Regions from separate parts of the Salinithrix halophila genome, predicted to be linked through region 2. Evidence: riboswitches for the same ligand, from Rfam matches in the RefSeq annotation. Region 2 holds a riboswitch; each other region holds the start of a gene.

What was found. A riboswitch is a leader RNA that binds a small molecule or an ion and turns the genes downstream of it on or off. The one in region 2 is predicted to bind S-adenosylmethionine.
Region 1: it holds a riboswitch for S-adenosylmethionine, as region 2 does, so the genes downstream of both, metX (homoserine O-acetyltransferase MetX) here and ACFOUO_RS08115 (aminotransferase class I/II-fold pyridoxal phosphate-dependent enzyme) in region 2, are expected to answer to the same signal.
Region 3: it holds a riboswitch for S-adenosylmethionine, as region 2 does, so the genes downstream of both, ACFOUO_RS03025 (YezD family protein) here and ACFOUO_RS08115 (aminotransferase class I/II-fold pyridoxal phosphate-dependent enzyme) in region 2, are expected to answer to the same signal.

What each region holds. Positions count from the first base shown of each region.
Region 1 is NZ_JBHSAP010000007.1:43,409-50,416, forward strand. Features, by position in the region: gene ACFOUO_RS02415 (DUF1002 domain-containing protein) at 1-489, shown strand, start outside; gene sdhB (succinate dehydrogenase iron-sulfur subunit) at 603-1,373, opposite strand; gene sdhA (succinate dehydrogenase flavoprotein subunit) at 1,370-3,145, opposite strand; gene ACFOUO_RS02430 (succinate dehydrogenase cytochrome b558 subunit) at 3,161-3,811, opposite strand; gene metX (homoserine O-acetyltransferase MetX) at 4,180-5,289, opposite strand; SAM riboswitch class I at 5,423-5,541, opposite strand; gene ACFOUO_RS02440 (ABC transporter ATP-binding protein) at 5,608-6,630, opposite strand; gene ACFOUO_RS02445 (ABC transporter permease) at 6,643-7,008, opposite strand, start outside.
Region 2 is NZ_JBHSAP010000009.1:371,893-378,900, forward strand. Features, by position in the region: gene ACFOUO_RS08095 (YitT family protein) at 148-966, shown strand; gene ACFOUO_RS08100 (hypothetical protein) at 1,041-1,301, opposite strand; gene dcd (dCTP deaminase) at 1,532-2,089, opposite strand; gene ACFOUO_RS08110 (aminotransferase class I/II-fold pyridoxal phosphate-dependent enzyme) at 2,219-3,400, opposite strand; gene ACFOUO_RS08115 (aminotransferase class I/II-fold pyridoxal phosphate-dependent enzyme) at 3,407-4,582, opposite strand; SAM riboswitch class I at 4,699-4,807, opposite strand; gene ACFOUO_RS08120 (ornithine--oxo-acid transaminase) at 5,351-6,544, shown strand; gene ACFOUO_RS08125 (MBL fold metallo-hydrolase) at 6,900-7,008, opposite strand, start outside.
Region 3 is NZ_JBHSAP010000007.1:170,043-177,050, reverse strand. Features, by position in the region: gene ACFOUO_RS03035 (DNA polymerase III subunit alpha) at 48-3,542, shown strand; gene ACFOUO_RS03030 (phosphatidylglycerophosphatase A family protein) at 3,599-4,138, shown strand; SAM riboswitch class I at 4,294-4,408, shown strand; gene ACFOUO_RS03025 (YezD family protein) at 4,514-4,630, shown strand; gene ACFOUO_RS03020 (phosphoadenylyl-sulfate reductase) at 4,727-5,449, shown strand; gene ACFOUO_RS03015 (inorganic phosphate transporter) at 5,468-6,547, shown strand; gene sat (sulfate adenylyltransferase) at 6,597-7,008, shown strand, end outside.

The DNA.
Region 1 (7,008 bases), on a different contig from region 2:
TCCCCGGAACCCGTCACCGGCACTGCCGCTCTCACCGGCATCATGATGGCTTTCGAAAAAGCTTCGAACAAGCAGATCAGCCAGGAGCAACGGCAGGTAGCCAACGAGGAAATGAAGCGCACCTCTGAACTGGGTCAACAGATTGGCGATCAGAACAAAGCAGCCGATTTCATGAACAAGGTAAAAGAAGAGATCGCCAAACAACAACCGAAGAGCGAAGAAGAAGTGCGCCAGATTGTTGTTAATGTTGCCGGAGACTTAAACATCAACCTCAACAATCAGCAGATCCAAAACGTTACCAATGTCATGCATGACTTCTCCAAGCTCGACATCGACTGGGGTGCCCTCAGCGGCCAGCTGGACCAACTGAAGGGGAATCTCCAGAAGGGATTGGACTGGGCTAAATCCGAGGAAGCCCAAGGCTTTTTCGATCAACTGCTGAATTGGCTTTCTGACCTGTTCAGCTCTCTAAAAAGCATCTTCTCCTAATCACACCGGAAAGGCAGGGTACAAATCGTACCCTGCCTTTTTTTCTCTCCTCGATTCCTAAAAAAAGACCCCTACCCTCCTATCACGGGGCAGGAATCTTTAGAGCGAATCAATCAGATGGAGAGCCATTTTTTGAATATGTTTTTGGTACCCTCCCAGTTCATACGGGCGATCGAGGTCGTTAGGGGAATTCCTTTAGGACATGATTGGACGCAGTTCTGGGAATTCCCGCACTCCTGCAGACCGCCGTCCGCCGTTAGGGCGTCCGTCCGCTCCTGTTTGTTCATTTCCCCGGTCGGATGGGAGTTGAATAAGTCCACCTGGGCGACCGCGAAAGGACCAATGAATTCGGAACGGGAGTTGACGTTGGGACATGCCTGAAGGCAGACCCCACAGGTCATACATTTGGACAGTTCATAGCGCCACTGTCGCTCATTCTCCGGCATACGAGGTCCCGGGCCCAGATCGTGGGTACCATCGATAGGGATCCACGCCTTTACCCGCTTCAGCGCATCAAACATACGGCTGCGGTCCACTGCCAGGTCCCGAACTACCGGGAAGGTGTTCATCGGTTGAACATGGATCGGCTGTTCCAGATTATCAACGAGGGCCGTGCAAGCTTGGCGCGGTGTTCCATTGATCACCATGGAACAGGCACCGCACACCTCTTCAAGACAATTGGCCTCCCAAGAGACAGGATCCACTTTTTCCCCTTTGCAGTTGACGGGGTTACGCTGGATCTCCATCAAGGAAGAGTTGACCGTCATATTGGGCCGGTACTCCAGCTCGAATTCTTCCGTATAGGGTTCAGCATCTGGTGAATCTTGCCGGGTGATAAGGAAACGGACGGTCTTTTTCTCCATCGCTGCTGCCGTTTCACTCATGATTGTTTTGCCCCTTTCTCCTCGGCTGCTTTGGCTACATCATAGCGGCGCGGTCGAGGCTTGATCAGGGAGACGTCCACTTCTTCATATTCGAAGGCAGGTCCATTGTCGGTATGTTTGGCTTTGGTGGTTTTCAGGAACTTCTCGTCGTTACGTTCCGGGAAGTCCGGCTTATAGTGGGCACCACGGCTTTCGTCCCGGTTGAGAGCACCGATGGTGATTACCCGGGCCAGCTCCAGCATGTTCCACAGTTGACGGATAAAGGTGGCTGATTGGTTGCTCCATTTACCGGTATCAGTGACATTAATCCGCTTGTAGCGTTCCATCAGCTCCTGGATTTTCTCGTCCGTCTTCTTCAATCGGTCGTTATACCGGACCACCGTCACGTTGTCCGTCATCCAGTCTCCCAGTTCTTGATGAATTTTATAGGGGTTTTCATCCCCGTCCATCTTCAGGATATTATCATATTTCTCCTGTTCTCGTGCCTGATGGCTGTCGAACAGGTTGGAGGAGAGATCTGCCGCAGATTTATCTAACCCGCGGACATATTCCAACGCGTTGGGGCCCGCCACCATCCCGCCATAGATACAGGAAAGGAGTGAGTTGGCTCCCAGACGGTTGGCTCCGTGGTATTGATATTCACATTCTCCGGCTGCGAAGAGACCCGGAATATTGGTCATCTGGTTGAAATCGACCCAGAGGCCGCCCATCGAGTAATGAACAGCAGGGAAGATCTTCATCGGGACTTTGCGTGGATCTTCGCCCATGAACTTCTCGTAGATCTCGATGATCCCGCCCAGCTTGATGTCCAGCTCTTTCGGGTCTTTATGGGATAGATCAAGATACACCATATTCTCCCCGTTGATCCCCAGTTTATCGTCCACACAGACCTTGAAAATAGCCCGGGTGGCGATATCCCTGGGGACCAGATTCCCATAAGCAGGGTACATCTCTTCAAGGAAATACCAAGGTTTGCCGTCTTTATAGGTCCAGACGCGTCCGCCTTCACCACGGGCGGACTCGGACATGAGGCGCAGTTTATCATCTCCAGGGATGGCCGTCGGGTGAACCTGGATAAATTCACCGTTGGCATAGTAGGCACCCTGCTGGTAGACTGCGCTGGCCGCCGTCCCCGTATTGATCATGGAGTTGGTCGTTTTACCGAAGATGATCCCCGGCCCGCCGGTGGCCATAATGACGGCGTCGGCGTGGAAAGACCGAATCTCCATGCTGCGGCGATCCTGAGCGACAATCCCGCGGCAGCGTCCCTCGTCATCCTGAATGATAGAGAGGAACTCCCACATCTCATATTTGGTTACACGGCCCGCTACTTCCTGACGGCGAACCTGTTCATCCAGGGCGTAAAGGAGTTGCTGCCCTGTGGTCGCCCCCGCAAAGGCCGTCCGGTGATGCTTGGTGCCGCCGAAACGGCGGAAATCGAGGAGGCCCTCTGGTGTACGGTTGAAAGGAACTCCCATCCGGTCCATCAGGTAGATGATCCCCGGTGCCGCATCACACATCGCCTTCACCGGCGGCTGATTTGCGAGGAAATCCCCACCGTAGACGGTATCATCAAAGTGCTCCCAGGGAGAGTCGCCCTCTCCCTTGGTGTTAACCGCTCCGTTGATGCCCCCCTGGGCGCAGACGGAGTGGGAACGCTTCACAGGTACGACTGAAAATAGATCGACGTCGGCTCCCGCTTCGGCCACTTTGACGGTAGCCATGAGGCCGGCGAGGCCGCCGCCGACGATGATCACTTTCTCCTTCATAATGGCAGTGCCCCCTTCTTAGCGCTGAGCCAGCATGTTGGTGAATTCCGGATTAGTAAATGCGATCAGGGCGCGGATGCCGATATAGGAGACCAGCACGAAGACGGCCATCCAAACCCAGGTGGAAACCCGCTGGGCGCGGGGGCCGACAGTGATCCCCCAACTGACGAGAAAGGACCACATGCCGTTGGAAAAATGGAAGACGGCTGCCACAATCCCGATCAGATACCAGACAAAGTTAACCGGATTGTTGATCACATCCGCCGTCTGCCGTGTCAGTTCTTCCGACGACATTCCCTGCAACGCCACCTGAACCCGCGTCTGCCAAACATGAACGGTGACGAAGATCAGGGTGATGACACCGGTCACACGTTGCAACATGAACATGGTGTTGCGAAAAGTGCCGAAATTGTTCAGATTGTTCTGTGCTGTGAAAGCGATGTACAAACCGTACACACCATGATACAGCAGCGGCAGGAAGATGAAGAAGATCTCAAGAACCGTCAGGAACGGAATGCTCCATAACCAATCCACTTGTTCCCGGAAGGAATCCACCCCTTGGGTGGCGTGGTAGTTGGTCCAGAGGTGCTCAAGCAAAAAAAAGCCGACTGGGATGACACCCAAAAGGGAGTGCAGCCGCCGGTTGAAGAAACTACCCTGCTTGCTCATCTTTTGCCCCCCATTGCCCCTTATAAGATTGCGAATTGTAAAAGCTTCTCTCCTCAAAGCGGAACCGGCGAAACGCCGGTAATGGTAACATTCCTGTTTAATTGTATGGAAAGAAGTTTCACCTTGTTGACAACTTCATTGTACTCCCATGGTTAGAACTGGTCAAGCTGACCCTGACTGGATTTGACAGAACCTCCCTTACCCTACTATGGTACGCCATCCGTTGGATTTCCTTTCCTATGAAAAGGCCTTCCTATTCACAAAAAAGAAAACGGGTCAGAATCACCTCCGGTCCGCTCAAAAGGTTGAAACTTTCCCGTGTTGTCCTCGGCTGGGCTGGTGAGTTTCCCCATAGGTTGACCTATACCTCAATCCTCCATCAGGAAATCTCGGATGGCGGGCCCGATTTCGTCAAATTCGACCAAAAAGGCATCGTGACCATATTCCGATGATACCTCCAATAGTTTGCTGGATTTCCCCAGTTGGGTGAGTGTGCCATGCAATTCCCGTTGCTGGTGAACAGGGAACAAAATATCCTCGCGAATCCCGATCACAAATACCGGGCATTGGATGCGGGCTAAGGCGGCTGATCGACCGCCTCTTCCCCGACCAATGTCATGGGTATCCATCGCCTTCAGAAGATAGAGATAACTGTTGGCGTCAAATCGGTCCACCAGCTTTTTTCCTTGATAACGGAGATAACTCTCAATCTGAAAGACGGAATCTAGGCTATTGATCGTCTCCCCTTGCTGTAGGTGACGGCTGAACCGCTTTTCAAAAAGGGTGCTCGTCCGGTAGGTGATCATCCCCATCATACGGGCAATGGAGAGCCCTCGGGCGGGACCGTTCCCATCATAGTAATGTCCACCCCGGTAATCCGGATCGGAAAGAATCGCCTGGCGACCGATGTCATTGTATGCGATTGCCGTAGGGGAAAGGGCATCAGCTGTGGCGATCGGCACCAGTCTGTCGGCGAATTTCGGATAGAGGATTCCCCATTCCAGTACAAGCATCCCTCCCATCGAGCCGCCAATCACCGCCCGTACGGAGGAAATCCCCATTTCCTCCAAACAGCGTTTCTGAAGTCGAACCATATCGCGAATGCTGACAAAGGGGAAATCGGAACCATAGGGTTGACCGGTTATGGGGTTGATCGACTTTGGACCCGTCGTACCGTTGCAACCACCCAAAACATTCATGGTGATGACAAAATAATTGCCTGTGTCCACATAACCTCCCGGACCGATTAGGCCTTCCCACCATCCGGAAGCCGATTCATCCCCAACCGTCCGGGAATCCCCGGTTAGAGCATGACAGACGAGAAGAGCGTTTGTATACCCCGGGGCCGGCATACCGGCGGTTTCTACTGCCACTTCCACGGACGATAAGGTCTCCCCTGATTCCAGTTCAAAGGATCCGATCGACAGGTTGCGGGTTTTCGTTTCACACGGAGTCGATGTCTTCGCGGTGATCGGCATCCTACCTCCTCCTTTGTTCGCGGTTCCATATCCTGTTAGTTGGTTCATTGGAGAGTTTTTGATAAAGGAAACGCCCTCTTCGATGAACGAAGAGGGCGGGTATGCGAAGGTGGATACGCAATCCGACGGCCTCTTCTCATCTTCCAGGGCCGCAAGAAGCCCTGCAGGAATTGGCACCCTCCTTTCCCCTGATTGGGAAATGGGGTTGCCGCGACATCATCGGGCCAGTCCCTCCGTCGCTCTGGATAAGAAGATTTTCGATTCAATTCACTTGCATTTTGTTTATCATATGACGAGCGAATGCCCGCTGTCAAGGACTCACTTGGAAGCGATGTTGATTTGCAGGCTGTCCTTCCCCACGGACGGAGCCTGGGGGTGTTCTAACCAGCAGGAGACCTGATGGGAACCCGATACTTCCGTCACTTCCGGCATCTCATCGTGACAGATATGCATGGCGTGGGGACATCGGTCAGCAAAGGGACATCCCTTTGGTGGATCGAACAAATCCGGCGGGGAGCCGGGGATCGGGGCGAGATCTTCATCCTGCTTCCAGTCTAGACGGGGCATGGAGTGCATTAGTCCCCAGGTATATGGGTGGCGAGGCTGATAGAAAATGTCGTCCACCCGGCCTGTCTCCACCACTTTGCCTCCATACATCACCGCCACCCGCTGAGCGGTTTCTGCCACCACGCCAAGATCATGGGTAATCAGGATGATGGCTGTCTCTGTCTTATGCTGCAATTCTGTCATCAATTCCAATATCTGGGCCTGGATCGTTACATCCAGGGCGGTCGTCGGTTCGTCAGCGATCAGGATTTTCGGGTTACAAGCGAGGGCGATGGCAATCATCGCCCGTTGCCGCATACCTCCACTGAACTGGTGGGGGTATTGACCGGCTCGTCTTTCCGGCGTGGGAATCCCCACCAAGCGCAACATCTCCACTGCTCGCTTGTTCGCTTCTGCTTGGCTGAACTTCTGGTGCCACATCAACCCTTCGGTGATCTGCCGTCCCACCGTCATCGTCGGATTAAGAGAAGTCATCGGATCCTGGAAGATCATTCCGATCTCCGAGCCTCGAATCTTGAACATCTCTTTTTCGGTAGCCTTAGTCAAGTCACGGCCGTCGAAAAGGATTTCCCCCTTCTTGATGCGACCTGGCGGGGAGGGGATCAAACGCATGACAGACTGGGCAGTGACACTCTTTCCACTCCCCGATTCCCCTACAATAGCTAGCGTCTCTCCTTTCTCCAGACGGAGGTTGACCCCGCGAACGGCTTTCACTTCACCGGCATAGGTCTGAAAGGATACATGCAGGTCATTGATTTCTAGAATCGTTTTCATGGATCTCCCTCCTCACTTTCGCATCTTTGGATCCAGGGCGTCCCGCAGGCCGTCACCCAAAGCGTTAAAAGCCAACAAGGTTAAGCTTAAAAAGAACGCCGGGAAAAACAGCCGCCACCATTCATCGGATAGGACAACTACTAAGGAGTCGTTGATCATGGTTCCCCAGCTCGCGATGGGCGCTTGGACACCAAGCCCTAAGAAACTGAGGAAGGCCTCGGCAAAAATGGCACTGGGGACCGTGAAGGTCAGTATGACAATGATCGGACCCAAGGTGTTAGGAATCAGATGCTTGGTCATCAACCGACGGGTGCTCGCACCAAGGGTTTTGGAGGCCATCACAAATTCCTGCTCTTTTACTTGCAAAACCTGGCCGCG
Region 2 (7,008 bases):
TATATTAGGGATTGGTTGCTCTTTCCACCCCCTTTTTTGGGGGTGGAAAGAAAACGCCGTCTTTCATCCACGATTGAAACCGTGGGCTTTCAAACGGCAACTTACTGTAAAAGAATCATCCTGTAAAAAGAGGAGGAATCGCTTGTGGTGGGTCGTCTGTTTCGTTTCTTTGTTATTTTTGTTTCATCCGTCCTGATCGGATTCGCCTTTAACATGTTCCTTCTTTCCCACAAAGTACTGAGCGGGGGGGTCTCCGGTATCGCGATGATCCTGGGCCTCGTCACATCGATCAATTCGGGAACGCTCATTTTCTTATTAAACATCCCAATTTTCATTCTCGGCTGGATGAAACTGGGCAAGCGGTTCGTAACCATAAGTTTGTTCTCGGTGGCGGTCACTTCGATCTCCATGGGCATCATCCCGGTGGAAAAGATCTCCGAAGACCCGATCCTCTCTTCCATCTTCGGCGGGGTTATTGTCGGCTTCGCTACAGGACTCATCTTCCGGAGCGGATCTTCCACCGGGGGCTTCGACATCGTCGGCATGGTGCTCACCCGCAAAAAAGACCTTCCTCTGGGCAGCCTCATTTTCTCCATGAATGCGATTGTCGTCTTTATCTCTGGTTTTGTTTTCAACTGGGACCTCGCTTTGTACACGATGGCTTCCATCTTCGTAACCGGCAAGACAATTGATGCCATCCACACCCGTCATATCAAACTCACGCTGATGATTATTACCCCCAAAGGGGATGAGGTAAAAGACCAGCTCCTCTCCAATCTTGTTCGGGGAATCACTATTCTTGACGGAGAAGGGGCCTACACCAAGGAGAAACGCCGAGTGCTGTTTACCGTCATCTCCCGCTATGAACTGGCCCATGTCAAACGGATGATCGCCGAAGTCGACCCACAGGCTTTTGTCAATATTACCCAAACCGTTGATGTTATGGGTTACTTCCGCCGTACATAAGCCAGAACAAAAAAAGCGAACACCCCGGGACCCTGTAATAGGAGGACATCAAGGTGTTCGCTTTTGGTTGGATCTCAAATCACTTGGGATTCCTTCTCCGCCGCCTTGTGCCAAGTTGGCAGGGATACCATAGCCAATTCATCCCCGTAAACAATACCCATCTTGTCTGTAACATAGACCCGCCGTCTGCGATAGGTATAACTTTCTTTGATTCGCAGTCGGGTCACCTTGCCGAAGCCGTGAAGCAGTTGCAGCTCGTCCCCCGCTTCCATTGCGTTGAGGGTGGGGCCCGCTTCGACGCCGCCCATCACGAATTTCCCTTTGTGTGTCGCCATGGAAACCGCCTCCCATTTGATTATTTCGAATATTTTACATTGTTACAATACGTTAACATTTTGATTACACCCTTTTGTCGTTCATTCTAATCTCTCTATACCCCTTCCACAACCAATTAATTTGACTAATGTTTGAACTATTGTGTGTTAACAAAATGTTCACATCTACCCTCGGCAGAAAAAAAGCCGACCGTTTCAAGAAACGGTCGGCTTTTTCCTTTGGCCTATTGTTAGATCCGGGGGAGTGTGATTCCCCGTTGATTCTGGTATTTCCCCTGTTTGTCCCGATAAGAGACTTCGCAAACTTCATCACTCTCAAAAAAGACCACCTGGCACAATCCTTCATTGGCGTAAATTTTGGCCGGAAGAGGTGTCGTATTGGAAATCTCCAACGTGACATGTCCTTCCCAGCCTGGCTCAAAAGGAGTTACATTGGTAATGATGCCACATCGAGCATAAGTGGATTTGCCAACACACATGGCTAATACATTATCCGGAATTCGGAAGTACTCCACCGAAGTGGCCAAAGCGAAGGAGTTCGGCGGTACAATGGCTACTTCCCCTTCAAAATCAAGAAAAGAATTTTCGTCGATCGCCTTGGGATCAATCACCGGCATTAAAGCATTGTGGAAGATCTTGAAGTGAGTTCCTACCCGAAGGTCATACCCATAGCTGGAAAGGCCGAAGCTGACGGCTTCTCCCTTGCCCACGTTTCGGTCGACAAAGGGTTCGATCATGCCGTGTTCCAGGGCCATTTTCCGTATCCATTTATCCGATTTGATCGTCATAAACGCGCTTCCCCTTTTACTCTCTGGTTTCCCATTCATTTTACAACAACCCGTCCCCACAAAAAACCGCCTCACCTGAATCGGTGATTGGCGGTTGCTGGGAAACCTCCCATAACAGGGCTCCCGGATTCAAATAATCGAAGCCCTCCACTCAACCCCTACAGAGTATAGGCGACGTCCCTCAATGGACTGTTCCAGATCATGGAGGATATCCTCTGCGTCTTCAAGGCCGACGGAGAGACGCAAGAGGCCGTCGGCAACCCCCCTGGCCTCCCGTTCCTCTTTCGGCATGGCGGCATGGGACATCCGGGCGGGATAGGAAAGGATGCTTTCCACCGAACCAAGGCTGACAGCAACGATCGGAATTCTCACTTGAGAGAGTACTTCCCGGACTTTTTTCCCGCTACCCAGATCAAAAGAAAGGACGGCTCCATGGGCACTCGCTTGGGAGGACTGAAGCGCATGGCCGGGATGTTCAGGTAATCCGGTATAAAAGACCCGTTCCACACCGGGGATCTGTTTCAACCCTTTAGCGATTTTGGCTGCGGAAGCGGTGGAGGCATCCATCCGTGCCTTCAGGGTCTTCAGCCCCCGCATCGTCAGCCAGGAATCCTGAACACCCAAGATGGAGCCAAGAGCATTCTGCAAACCGCTAATTCGTTCCGCCGTCTCCTTTTCTCTTGCCACTACCAGCCCGGAGACCACGTCGCTATGACCGCCGATAAATTTGGTGGCGGAGTGGACCACAATATCCGCACCCAACTCCAGCGGACGCTGGTAACAGGGAGTCATAAACGTGTTATCCACGATGGTCAACAGCCCATGATCCCGGGCGATTGCCGCCGCGCCCCTAAGATCGGTCACCTTGAGGGTAGGGTTCGAGGGTGTTTCAATATAGAGGGCTTTTGTATTGGGGCGGATCGCCGCTTCCACCTGTGCTAGATCGGTGGTATCCACGAAAGATGATTCAATGCCCATCCGGGGCAACACCTGGGTCAACACCCGAAACGTACCGCCATACAAATCGTTGGAAACTACGAGGTGATCACCAGAAGAGAAAAGGAAAAAGACACTGGAAATCGCGGCCATCCCGGAAGAAAAGGCTGAACCTCCAGCCCCCCCCTCCAGTTCAGCGATGGTCTGTTCCAAGGCCCGCCGAGTCGGGTTCCCCGAGCGGGCATAATCAAACTCACCGGGAGAATCGATGTCCGCCTGATGAAAGGTGGATGCCTGATAGAGCGGTATGCTGGCAGCGCCGGTTATCGGATCGATTTCATTCCCATTGTGCAAAAGGCGCGTTCCAAATTTCATCGCGTGTCACACCCTTTCCTCTTTGGAGTAGAGAGACGTCTGTATACTTGCTTGCTTCAGCGCCCCGGACAGGTCGTCAATCAAGTCACCCAGATTTTCGATCCCAACAGAGAGGCGGAGCAGTTTGTCGCAAACCCCTACCCGGTGCCGGATCGCTTCTGGAATGTCCGCATGGGTCTGAGTGGAAGGGTACGTAATCAAGCTTTCCACGCCCCCCAGGCTTTCGGCGAAGGAGATTAGCTTCAAGGATGCCAAGAGTTCCGGAACCAAAGAGGAGTCCTTCAACCGGAAGGAAAGCATCCCGCCGTACCCCCTCGCTTGAGCTTCTTGTACCTTGCGATCCAGAGGGTCGCGTGTCGGATAGAAAACATCTTCTACCGCCGGATGTTCCCGCAGAAACTGGGTGAGGGCAAGAGCATTTTCCTGATGCTTCTCCATCCGCAGAGCCAGGGTTTTCATTCCCCGCATCAACAGCCAAGCATCCTGGGGCCCCAATACCGCCCCGATAGAGTTGTGAAGGGCGAATACTTTTTCCGACAGTTCTGTGCCCCGGCTGACAATCAGCCCTGCCAAGACATCATTGTGGCCTCCTAAGTATTTGGTCGCGGAGTGAACGACCAAGTCCGCTCCCAGCTCCAGCGGTTGCTGAAAATAGGGTGTCATAAAGGTATTATCCACAATGGAGAGCCATCCCTGGGCCGTGGCCAGTTCGCAGACGGCCTGGATATCGGTTACTCGCATCAGAGGGTTGGTGGGGGACTCAATGAAAATCCCACGGGTTTCAGGACAAGCCGCCTTCCGGATCGCTTCTAAATCCCGCAGATCGACGTAGCTGAAGGAGAGCCCGTAACGGGTCAGCACTTCCTCGAACAGCCGGTATGTCCCTCCGTAAAGATCCAAAGAAACAATCAGATGATCTCCCCGGGAAAAAAGTCCCATCAACGTCTGGATCGCGGCCATCCCGGAGCTACAGGCAAACCCTCTGTCTCCTCCCTCCAGATCGGCGATCGCTTCCTCTAGAACCACTCGCGTCGGGTTGGCCGTCCGGGTATAATCAAAACCCGTCGACTGTCCCAATGCCGGATGTTCATAAGCTGTGGAGTAATAGACCGGACAGCTGATCGCTCCCGTGGTACGACATCGGCTTTTTCCGATTTGCGCTAGTTTTGTCTCTTGATGCATATCCAACCCTCCATACCATATCCGCTCCCGTCTTCAGTTCCCGAAAATTCGTGCTCCTTCAGCAATAAAAAACCTCTTCCCTTTATCAAGAGAAGAGGTTGGATCGCAAGTCCCTCCTCTTATCTCTCAGAAACCAGCAGGTCTCTGCAAGAATTGGCACCTTCCGGTCTCAACCGGGGTTGCCGGGCTTCATCGGGCTCGTCCCTCCGCCGCTCTTGATAAGAGTGTTACAAGAATTCTTGATTTAATTTCCGTCTGAAACTTGTGTTTTATTATACCGGGGTCTTTCGGGGGCGTCAACCCTTCCCACACAAAAAGGAACAAGAGCCAAAAAAGGCGATTAAAACCTTGAAATCACGAAACTCAAGAAGATCAGCTTGTTGACAAGTGCTTCCACCACATCGCAAAAAATAAACCGGTTTCCGGCAGAGAGTCTGTTGGCACCAGCCACTCAGCAAGTATCCAACCAGCATCACGCTACTGGTTGGAGTCGGAAGGGACGGAGCGGACTAACCCCATATTGCGGGAGGGACATCTGGCACGAAGTCGGAAATCCGGCTCCGCGCCCCTGCATCGGTGTGTCAGCCGCCGCGAAGATCACTTTCTCTGGTGTTTTCAGAATTCATATTTATGTATGCGAATACATTTTGATCCGTTTTACCCAGAAGCCTATGAACCAGGGGCAGGCGGTGTTATATTTGAGGAGAGAATACCGCTATCAATCATATTTCTGCCATGATCGAGCAAACCCCCGAAGGAGTGGAGCCGATGTCTAAGAATCAAACCCTCATCAATCTGACCGACCAACATGGTGCCCGCAACTATCATCCCCTTCCTATCGTCATCGCCAAAGCGGAGGGGGTCTGGGTAGAAGACGCGGACGGCAATCGCTATATGGATATGCTTAGCGCTTATTCGGCATTGAACCACGGTCATTGCCATCCCAAATTGATCCGGGCACTGAAGGACCAGGCAGAAAAGGTCACCTTGACTTCCCGTGCCTTCCACAACGATCAACTGGGTCTATTTTACGAACGTGTCGCTGCCCTCACAGGCAAAGATCTCGTCCTTCCGATGAACACCGGAGCCGAAGCGGTGGAAACAGCAATCAAGGCAGTACGCCGCTGGGCCTACGATGTAAAAAAGGTACCTGCCGACCAGGCTGAAATCATCGTCTGCGAGGAAAATTTCCACGGTCGTACGATGGCCGCCGTTTCCCTCTCCTCCAGTGAAGAATATAAGCGCGGGTTCGGCCCGATGCTGCCCGGAATCAAGGTGATTCCCTATGGAGACGCCGAAGCGCTGAAACAGGCGATCACTCCCCACACGGCTGCTTTCCTCGTCGAACCGATCCAAGGAGAGGCAGGCGTCATTGTACCGCCCGAAGGCTTCCTGAAAGAAGCCGCCGCCATCTGCCAGGAGAACCGTGTTCTCTTTGTTGCGGACGAGATACAGACAGGGTTTGGTCGTACGGGCCAACTTTTCGCCTGTGACTGGGAAGGCGTGAAGCCCGACATGTATATTATGGGGAAAGCCCTTGGTGGAGGGGTCTTGCCCATCTCGGCCGTAGCTGCCAATGAAGAGGTTCTCGGCGTTTTCGAACCCGGCTCCCACGGCTCCACCTTCGGCGGCAACCCCCTTGCCTGCGCTGTTTCCATCGCCGCCTTGGAAGTGCTGGAAGAAGAAAACCTCGTCACCCGTTCTCGGGATTTGGGCCGGATCTTCATGGATGAACTACAGAAGATCCAAAATCCTGCCATCAAGGAGATCCGCGGCAAAGGACTGTTCATCGGGATGGAACTCGACGAACCTGCCCGTCCCTACTGCGAAGCGTTAGCCGATTCAGGCCTCCTATGTAAAGAGACACACGAAAATACCATCCGCTTCGCTCCTCCCCTCATCATCACCGAGGAGGAACTGAACTGGGCTCTCGAACGGGTTTGCTCCGTTCTCCAGAAATAACAACCAAAAAACAAACCGGCTCCCTTTCAGGGGTGCCGGTTTGTTTTTTATTTCCTTCAAAGGGCATTGGCAATCGCAACGATTAAGGCAATAGCTCCGATCACCATCAGGATGGTACGTACCACGCCAATCGCTCCTCTCGATCAGAGATTTCGGATGACGAATAATACCACAACGACAATTCCGATAATGATCAAGATGTTTCTCAGCAAGTGGTTTTCACTCCCTTTGAGATCGGTAAATTTCTAACTCCAATGGCTCCGTCCTTGTGTATAAAATAACCGACTCCGTCTCCTATCAAACATCCCATTGCTATGCCCGTGCCATCTACCACACTCTTGTACAGGCAGGATTCCTATCGTTTAGCCTCGTTTCCCACATACCGGCCTTGATCGGGAACAGCCAGCTGATCAAAGTTGACGGCTAGCCTCCCCAATTGACGAAGCAATTCCCCGCCATGCATG
Region 3 (7,008 bases), on a different contig from region 2:
CTGTGAGGTATAATAGGAAGAAAGATCGGCAATGTTGGGTGGTCATGATGAGCGACTTTGTCCATTTGCACGTCCATACGGAATACAGCCTCTTGGATGGGGCGGCCCGGATTCGGGAGCTGGTGGGAAAGGCGAAGGAAGCGGGGTTCGATTCCCTCGCAATCACCGATCATGGGGTACTCTACGGGGTGGTACCTTTCTACAAATCCTGCCTCGAAGCAGGTCTTCGGCCGATTATTGGTTGTGAGGTATATGTTACTTCCGGCAGCTTGGAGGAGCGTCCCCGTCAGCGGGAAAGCCGGATCCACCATCTCTTATTGCTGGCTGAGACGAACGAGGGATACCAAAACCTGATGAAGCTGGTGTCTGAAGCTCACCTCCGGGGTTTTCATTATAAACCCCGGATAGATAAAGAGCTTCTCCGGGCTCACAGCCGGGGGCTGATCGCCACCAGTGCCTGCCTTGCCGGGGAAATTCCCCAGGCGATCCTGGAAGACAACATGGCCAAAGCGAAGAGATTGGCTGAGGAATACAAGGAGATCTTTGGTCCAGAACACTTCTTTTTTGAACTTCAGGATCATGGTTTACCGGAACAGCAAAAAGTCAATCGGCAGCTGATCGGACTCTCTCAGGCGATGGAAATTCCCTTGGTGGCCACCAACGACCTTCATTATATCGAGAAAGAAGATGCCACGGTCCAGGATTGCCTCCTCTGCATCGGGACCAACAGGAAACTGGAAGAGAAGGATCGGATGCGCTTTCCTTCAGAGGAATTTTATCTGAAGAGTGCCGAGGAGATGAAACGCCTTTTCGCCCGTGTTCCGGAGGCGGTCAAAAATACCCGCCGAATTGCTGACCGGTGCCGGGTGGAGATTCCCCTTGGCGGAAGACTCTTGCCGGCGTTTCCGGTTCCGGAAGGAGAGACAGCCGCCGGGCATCTCCGGCAGCTTTGTTTCCAAGGGGCGGAGGAGCGCTATGGCACCCTCTCCGATGCGGTTCGAAAACGCCTGGAGTACGAGTTGTCCGTGATTAACGAAATGGGGTTTTCAGACTACTTCTTGATCGTTTGGGATTTCATCCGGTTTGCTCGAGAGAAGGGGATTGCCGTCGGGCCGGGACGGGGGTCGGCGGCAGGCAGCCTCGTTGCCTATGTCCTTTTCATCACCGATATCGATCCCATTCGATATAAGCTCCTTTTTGAACGTTTCCTTAATCCGGAGCGAATCAACATGCCGGATATCGATATCGACTTTAATTATGAGCGGCGGGATGAGGTGATCGGGTACGTCACTCGGAAATATGGGGACCACCGTGTCGCCCAGATCATCACCTTCGGAACCATGGCGCCACGGGCTGCTGTGCGTGATGTGGGACGGGTAATGGGACTTCCTTATGCCGATGTGGACAAGGCGGCTAAGATGATTCCGGCGGGCCCTGGTGTCACCTTAGAACAAGTGATGAAGCCGGACTCCGAGCTGGCTAAGTGGAGCCGGAAAGATCCTCGCCTTACGCGATTGATGGAGACAGTAGCCAAGGTGGAGGGGCTGCCCCGCCACGTTTCCACTCACGCTGCTGGAGTCGTTATCTCCAAAGGGGATTTAACGGATTATGTTCCTCTGGAACAGGGGAATGAAGGGATCAGTCTCACCCAGTACCCGATGGAGGTGCTGGAGGAGATCGGTCTTCTGAAGGCGGACTTTCTAGGGTTACGAAATCTGACAGTCATCGAACAAGCTGTGGACGCGATCCGGGAAAAAGAAGGGGTCACCATTGACTTCAGGGATTCGGAGTACGACGACCCGGCTACATACCGGATGCTTTCCAAGGGGGAGACGGCAGGTGTTTTCCAGCTGGAGTCAGCGGGAATGCGAAAGGTGCTCCGAGAGTTGAAGCCGACGAGTTTCGAAGATCTGATTGCCGTCTTGGCTCTGTACCGACCAGGACCGATGGAACAGATTCCCCGTTTTATACGTGCCAAGCACGGGCAGGAAAAAGTGGATTACCCCCATCCTGATCTGAAGCCGATTCTCTCCAACACCTACGGGATTATCGTCTACCAGGAGCAAATCATGCGGATTGCGAGCCAGATGGCCGGCTTTACGTTGGGGCAGGCGGACATTTTGCGCCGAGCGGTTTCCAAAAAGAAACGGAGGATCCTGAACGAACAACGGGCTGTCTTTATCAAGGGTGCGATAAAACAGGGTTACAGTGAAGAAACGGGAGGGAAAGTGTATGATCTGATCGTCCGCTTCGCTGACTACGGATTTAATCGGAGCCACTCCGCTGCCTATGCAGTGCTGGCCTATCAGACGGCTTTCTTGAAAGCCAATTATCCGCTCTACTTTATGTCAGCGCTTCTGACAACTGTGATGGGGAGCCATGGAAAGATGGCGGAATACATCGAGGATTGCCGCCGGATGGGAATTCGGGTTCTCCACCCTGATGTCAATGAAAGTGAGCGAGCTTTTGCCGTCAAAGGGAATGCGATCCGGGTCGGGTTGGCGGCCATTAAAAACGTGGGCACCCATGCCATCACCTCCATCCTGAAAGAACGTCGGCAAAAACCCTTCCATGATCTCTTTGACTTCTGTCAGCGGGTGGATTTGCGCACCTGCAACCGGAGGGTGATTGAGTCCCTGATCCAGTGTGGAGCGATGGATAGTTTACCAGAGCATCGGGCCCAGGCGTTGGCGATGCTGGATGAGGCGATGGAACGCGGAGGAGATTATCAGCGACGTCAGTCCGAGGACCAATTGAAGTTGTTTGAGGACGGACCGGAGATGCATCAGACACGTTTCAGCTATGACGGGGTAAAACCATTCCGCGAAAGAGAGAGATTGGAAATGGAGCGGGAGCTCCTCGGCCTCTATTTATCCGGCCATCCCCTCGATGGTTTTCGAGAGACGATAGCCCGTGTCACCAGCCACACGGTGTCTGATCTAGATTCTGCCCGGGAAGAGGAACGGGTGACCATAGCCGGAATGATCCGGGATGTGAAAGCGATCACCACCAAGAAAGGCGAGGGGATGGCATTCGTTACGTTGGAGGAGTTTTCCCGTGAGGCGGAGTTGGTTGTCTTTCCCCGTACGTTGCGTCAATATCGCACCCTGTTGCAGCTTGATCGGCCTATTCGCGTCAGCGGCAAGGTGAACCACCATGAAAACGGCGTGAAAATCCTAACCGATACCTTCGAGGACTTGGAACGGCTGGAACGGGAAAAAGGGACTCATGGCGGGAGGCTTCCACGAAAGCAAGAATCTCCTGCGATGGATGAGAAGCCGCAGCGTGGTGGAGTCGAAGCTTATATCCGGATCAGTCGGGAGCGGGAAGGGGCTGAAACATTGGAAGCGCTGAAACGCCTCCTATTGTCTCACAAGGGGAAGACCCCCGTCCGCCTCTACTATGAATCCTCGGGGAAGGTGCTAGCTCTTCCTGCAACCAAGTACGGGATCCATCCGTCGGAAGAATGCAAAAGTCGTGTGGAGGATATCCTAGGTAAGCACTCTTTTCGATTGAAAGAGTCTCCCACCACCCGCACCTGATTCAAGCGGGTTACATAGGATGAATCACGACGGATCGAAGGAGAGGGTGGGTTCCCTTGTTTTATAATCATGTTGTCCGTCTCCTCTCCGAGCGGGGCGTCACCCTAGAGGATATCTCTGACATCGCTTATGAACTGCAACGTCCCTATCATAAACAGTTGGAGAAAAAACAGTGTCGGGATAGTGTTGAACAGGTATTGAAAAAGCGGGAAGTTCAACATGCCCTCATAACCGGAATCGCCTTGGATAGTTTGGCGGAGAGGAAGTGTTTGCCCGTACCCTTGCAACGGATGATGGAGGTGGACGAACCCCTTTACGGATTGGATGAAATTCTGGCCCTTTCCATTACCAATGTTTACGGCACCATCGGGCTGACTAGTTTTGGCTATCTGGACAAAACCAAACTGGGCGTTATCCGTCGGTTAAACAACCACAGTGGTCGGATTCATGTTTTCCTGGACGATCTCGTGGCCGGTGTCGCCGCCGCCGCTTCTGCGCGGATCGCCCATGAAAAACCAGACATGGAGCGATACCGAGCCGACCTTGCTCTCCATGAGGATGGGCCGGTGGAGAAGTCCATTGAATCAAAGGAATAGGAAAGACCTCGGGGAATTCTGTTGCTCCCGAGGTCTTTTGGTATCCATCAATGGGACAGGGTTTCCGGATGGCGGATTAAAATGTGTAAATCCGATCTAAAAACTAGGGAAAAAGGGTTGACTTCCCGCCTGTGAGGCACTAAACTAAATAGCAACACTTATCCAGAGAGGCGGAGGGATCTGGCCCTATGAAGCCCGGCAACCTGCATGGCCTGCAAGGCTGCAAGGTGCCAACTCCAGCAAAATGGGAACCATTTTGGAAGATAAGGTGATAGGATGAATAATTGCCTACCCAGTCTTTCCAAAATGGAAAGACTTTTTTTATGAAAAGGGGACGGTTCGGTGGCAAAAAAGGAATCGAGCGGTTTCGATACCATAGCGGAGCAAATCCGTCACATGCTGGACACGATGCAATACGGTTCGATTACGTTGGTGGTTCAGGACGGGAAAGTAATCCAGTTGGAAAAAAACGAAAAAATTCGAATCCGATAAAATAAAGGCGCTGACCAGACAAACTGGAGGCGGCCTGGCCCACTTGGGTTCAGGCCGTCTTTTTGGATATTGAACAAACTGGAGGAGGTGGTCCACTTGGGTGCCCGACTAACGTATGAGACCTGGGAAACCGTGGAGAAAAAGCCTGTTTTCCCTATCGGAGACCCGTTGAAAGGGAGCATGAGTGTTCTGAAGTGGGCCTTTGACCATTATGGAGAAGGCCTTGTCTACGCCTGTAGTTTTGGGGCGGAGGGGATGGTCCTTATCGATCTGATATCCCGGGTAAAACCAAATGCCAAAGTAGTTTTTCTCGATACGGATCTTCACTTCAAAGAGACATATGACGTGATTGAACAGGTGAAAAAGCGGTATCCCGATTTGCGTATTGACATGCTGGAACCGGATCTCACCCTGGAAGAACAGGCAAACCGCCATGGAGACGCCTTATGGGAACGGAATCCCAATCTGTGTTGTCACATTCGTAAGATTGTTCCCCTGGAACGGGCGCTTTCACAGGTGACGGCATGGATTTCCGGCCTTCGTCGGGATCAGTCCCCCACAAGGCGTTTCACCCAGTTCCTTAATCAAGATAGACGGTTTCAGGCAGTGAAGGTATGCCCGCTCATTCATTGGACCTGGGAGGATGTTTGGGATTACATCCGGGAGAAGGATCTTCCCTACAACCTCCTTCACGACCGCGGATATCCCAGCATCGGCTGCGACAAATGTACACGCCCGGTGGCCGAGGGAGAGGATTCCCGGGCAGGTAGGTGGACCGGTATTCAAAAGACGGAATGCGGTCTCCATGTTAATCCGTGACAAAGGTAAGGGGAAACCATGACGATCCTTTATGTTGGATACGCGGTAGCTTTCTTTTTCGCGATGAACATCGGAGCGAGCGGAGCGGCGGCCTCGATGGGTGTAGCTTACGGTGCCGGTGCCGTCAAGAGGCGTCTTGCCGCTTTGGCTTTGGCAGGTTTGGGGGTTTTTTTGGGAGCAGCCCTGGGCGGGGGAGAAGTAGCGAAGACGATCGGGTCAGGAATTATTCCCGGCTCGCTCATGACTATCAAGCTGGCTGTCATCATTCTATCAGCTGCCTGTCTCTCCCTGTTCATCGCCAACCTCCTCGGCATCCCCCTGTCCACGAGTGAAGTCACGGTTGGGGCGGTTGTAGGAGTGGGGGTGGCTTTCCAGGCGGTCTACCTATCCAAGCTGATTACCATCCTTCTCTTCTGGCTAGCGGTACCGGTGGTCGCTTTCCTGATGGCGTTGGTTGCTGGTTGGTTGATCCACTGGATACAGCGGCGCTTCCCCAGGCTTCGGGAGCGGAAGGTGCAACGATGGCTGGCCTTTCTTCTCTTATTCGCCGGTTTTATGGAAGCTTTCTCTGCCGGCATGAACAATGTGGCTAACGCCGTCGGTCCCCTTGTCGGGGCCAACCTCCTCTCTGTCTCCGACGGCATTTTCTACGGCGGTTTCTTCGTCGCCCTCGGGGCAATTCTTCTCGGAGGCAAGGTGTTGGAGACGAATGGGAAGAAGATCACCAATCTTTCCCTTCTGGAGGGAACCGCTGTTTCCGGAACGGGAGCAGGACTCGTGATCGGGGCATCGATGCTTGGAATTCCGGTGCCCCTCACCCAGATCACCACGTCGGCCATTATCGGGATCGGCACAGCTAAAAACGGATTTTCCCTTTGGCAAAAAAACGTGATCGCGCAGATGTTGAAAGTGTGGCTCGTCTCGCCGGTATTTTCCCTGGTTATCGCTTACGGGCTGGTGAAAGGGCTGGTTAACGTCGATCTCTGGTCCGTCATCGTTCTTACCAGTGTTTTTCTAGCAACGGCAGGCTCTATCAGTCTGATGCGGACGGTACGAGAAGAAAAGAGGTCCCTGCACGAGCACGGGGGCGGAATTTAATTTCTAATCCGAGTAAACAGATAAGAAAAGCTGGAAGGAGAGGAATGGCATGAGCACGAGTCTACCCCATGGAGGACGGTTGATCACCCGCTGGGAGCCGAATCGTTCCGTTACTGACCTCAAGCATGAGGTGGAGTTGGACGGAGTTTCTCTGAGCGACCTGGAGCTGATCGGAATCGGGGCTTACAGCCCGTTGACCGGTTTTTTGAATCGGGAGGATTATCTATCTGTCGTCCACCATATGCGCTTGGCGGACGGTCTTCCCTGGAGCATCCCGATCACCCTTCCCGTCTCTCGGGAGAAGGCGGATTCTCTCACTCTCGGTGAAGAAGTGAAACTGGTGAAGGACGGTACTGTATACGGAGTGCTGAAATTGGAGGAGAAATATGTCCCGGATAAGACGGTGGAAGCGGAGCATGTCTACCGGACCGCGGATTTTGCTCACCCCGGGGTGAAGAAGC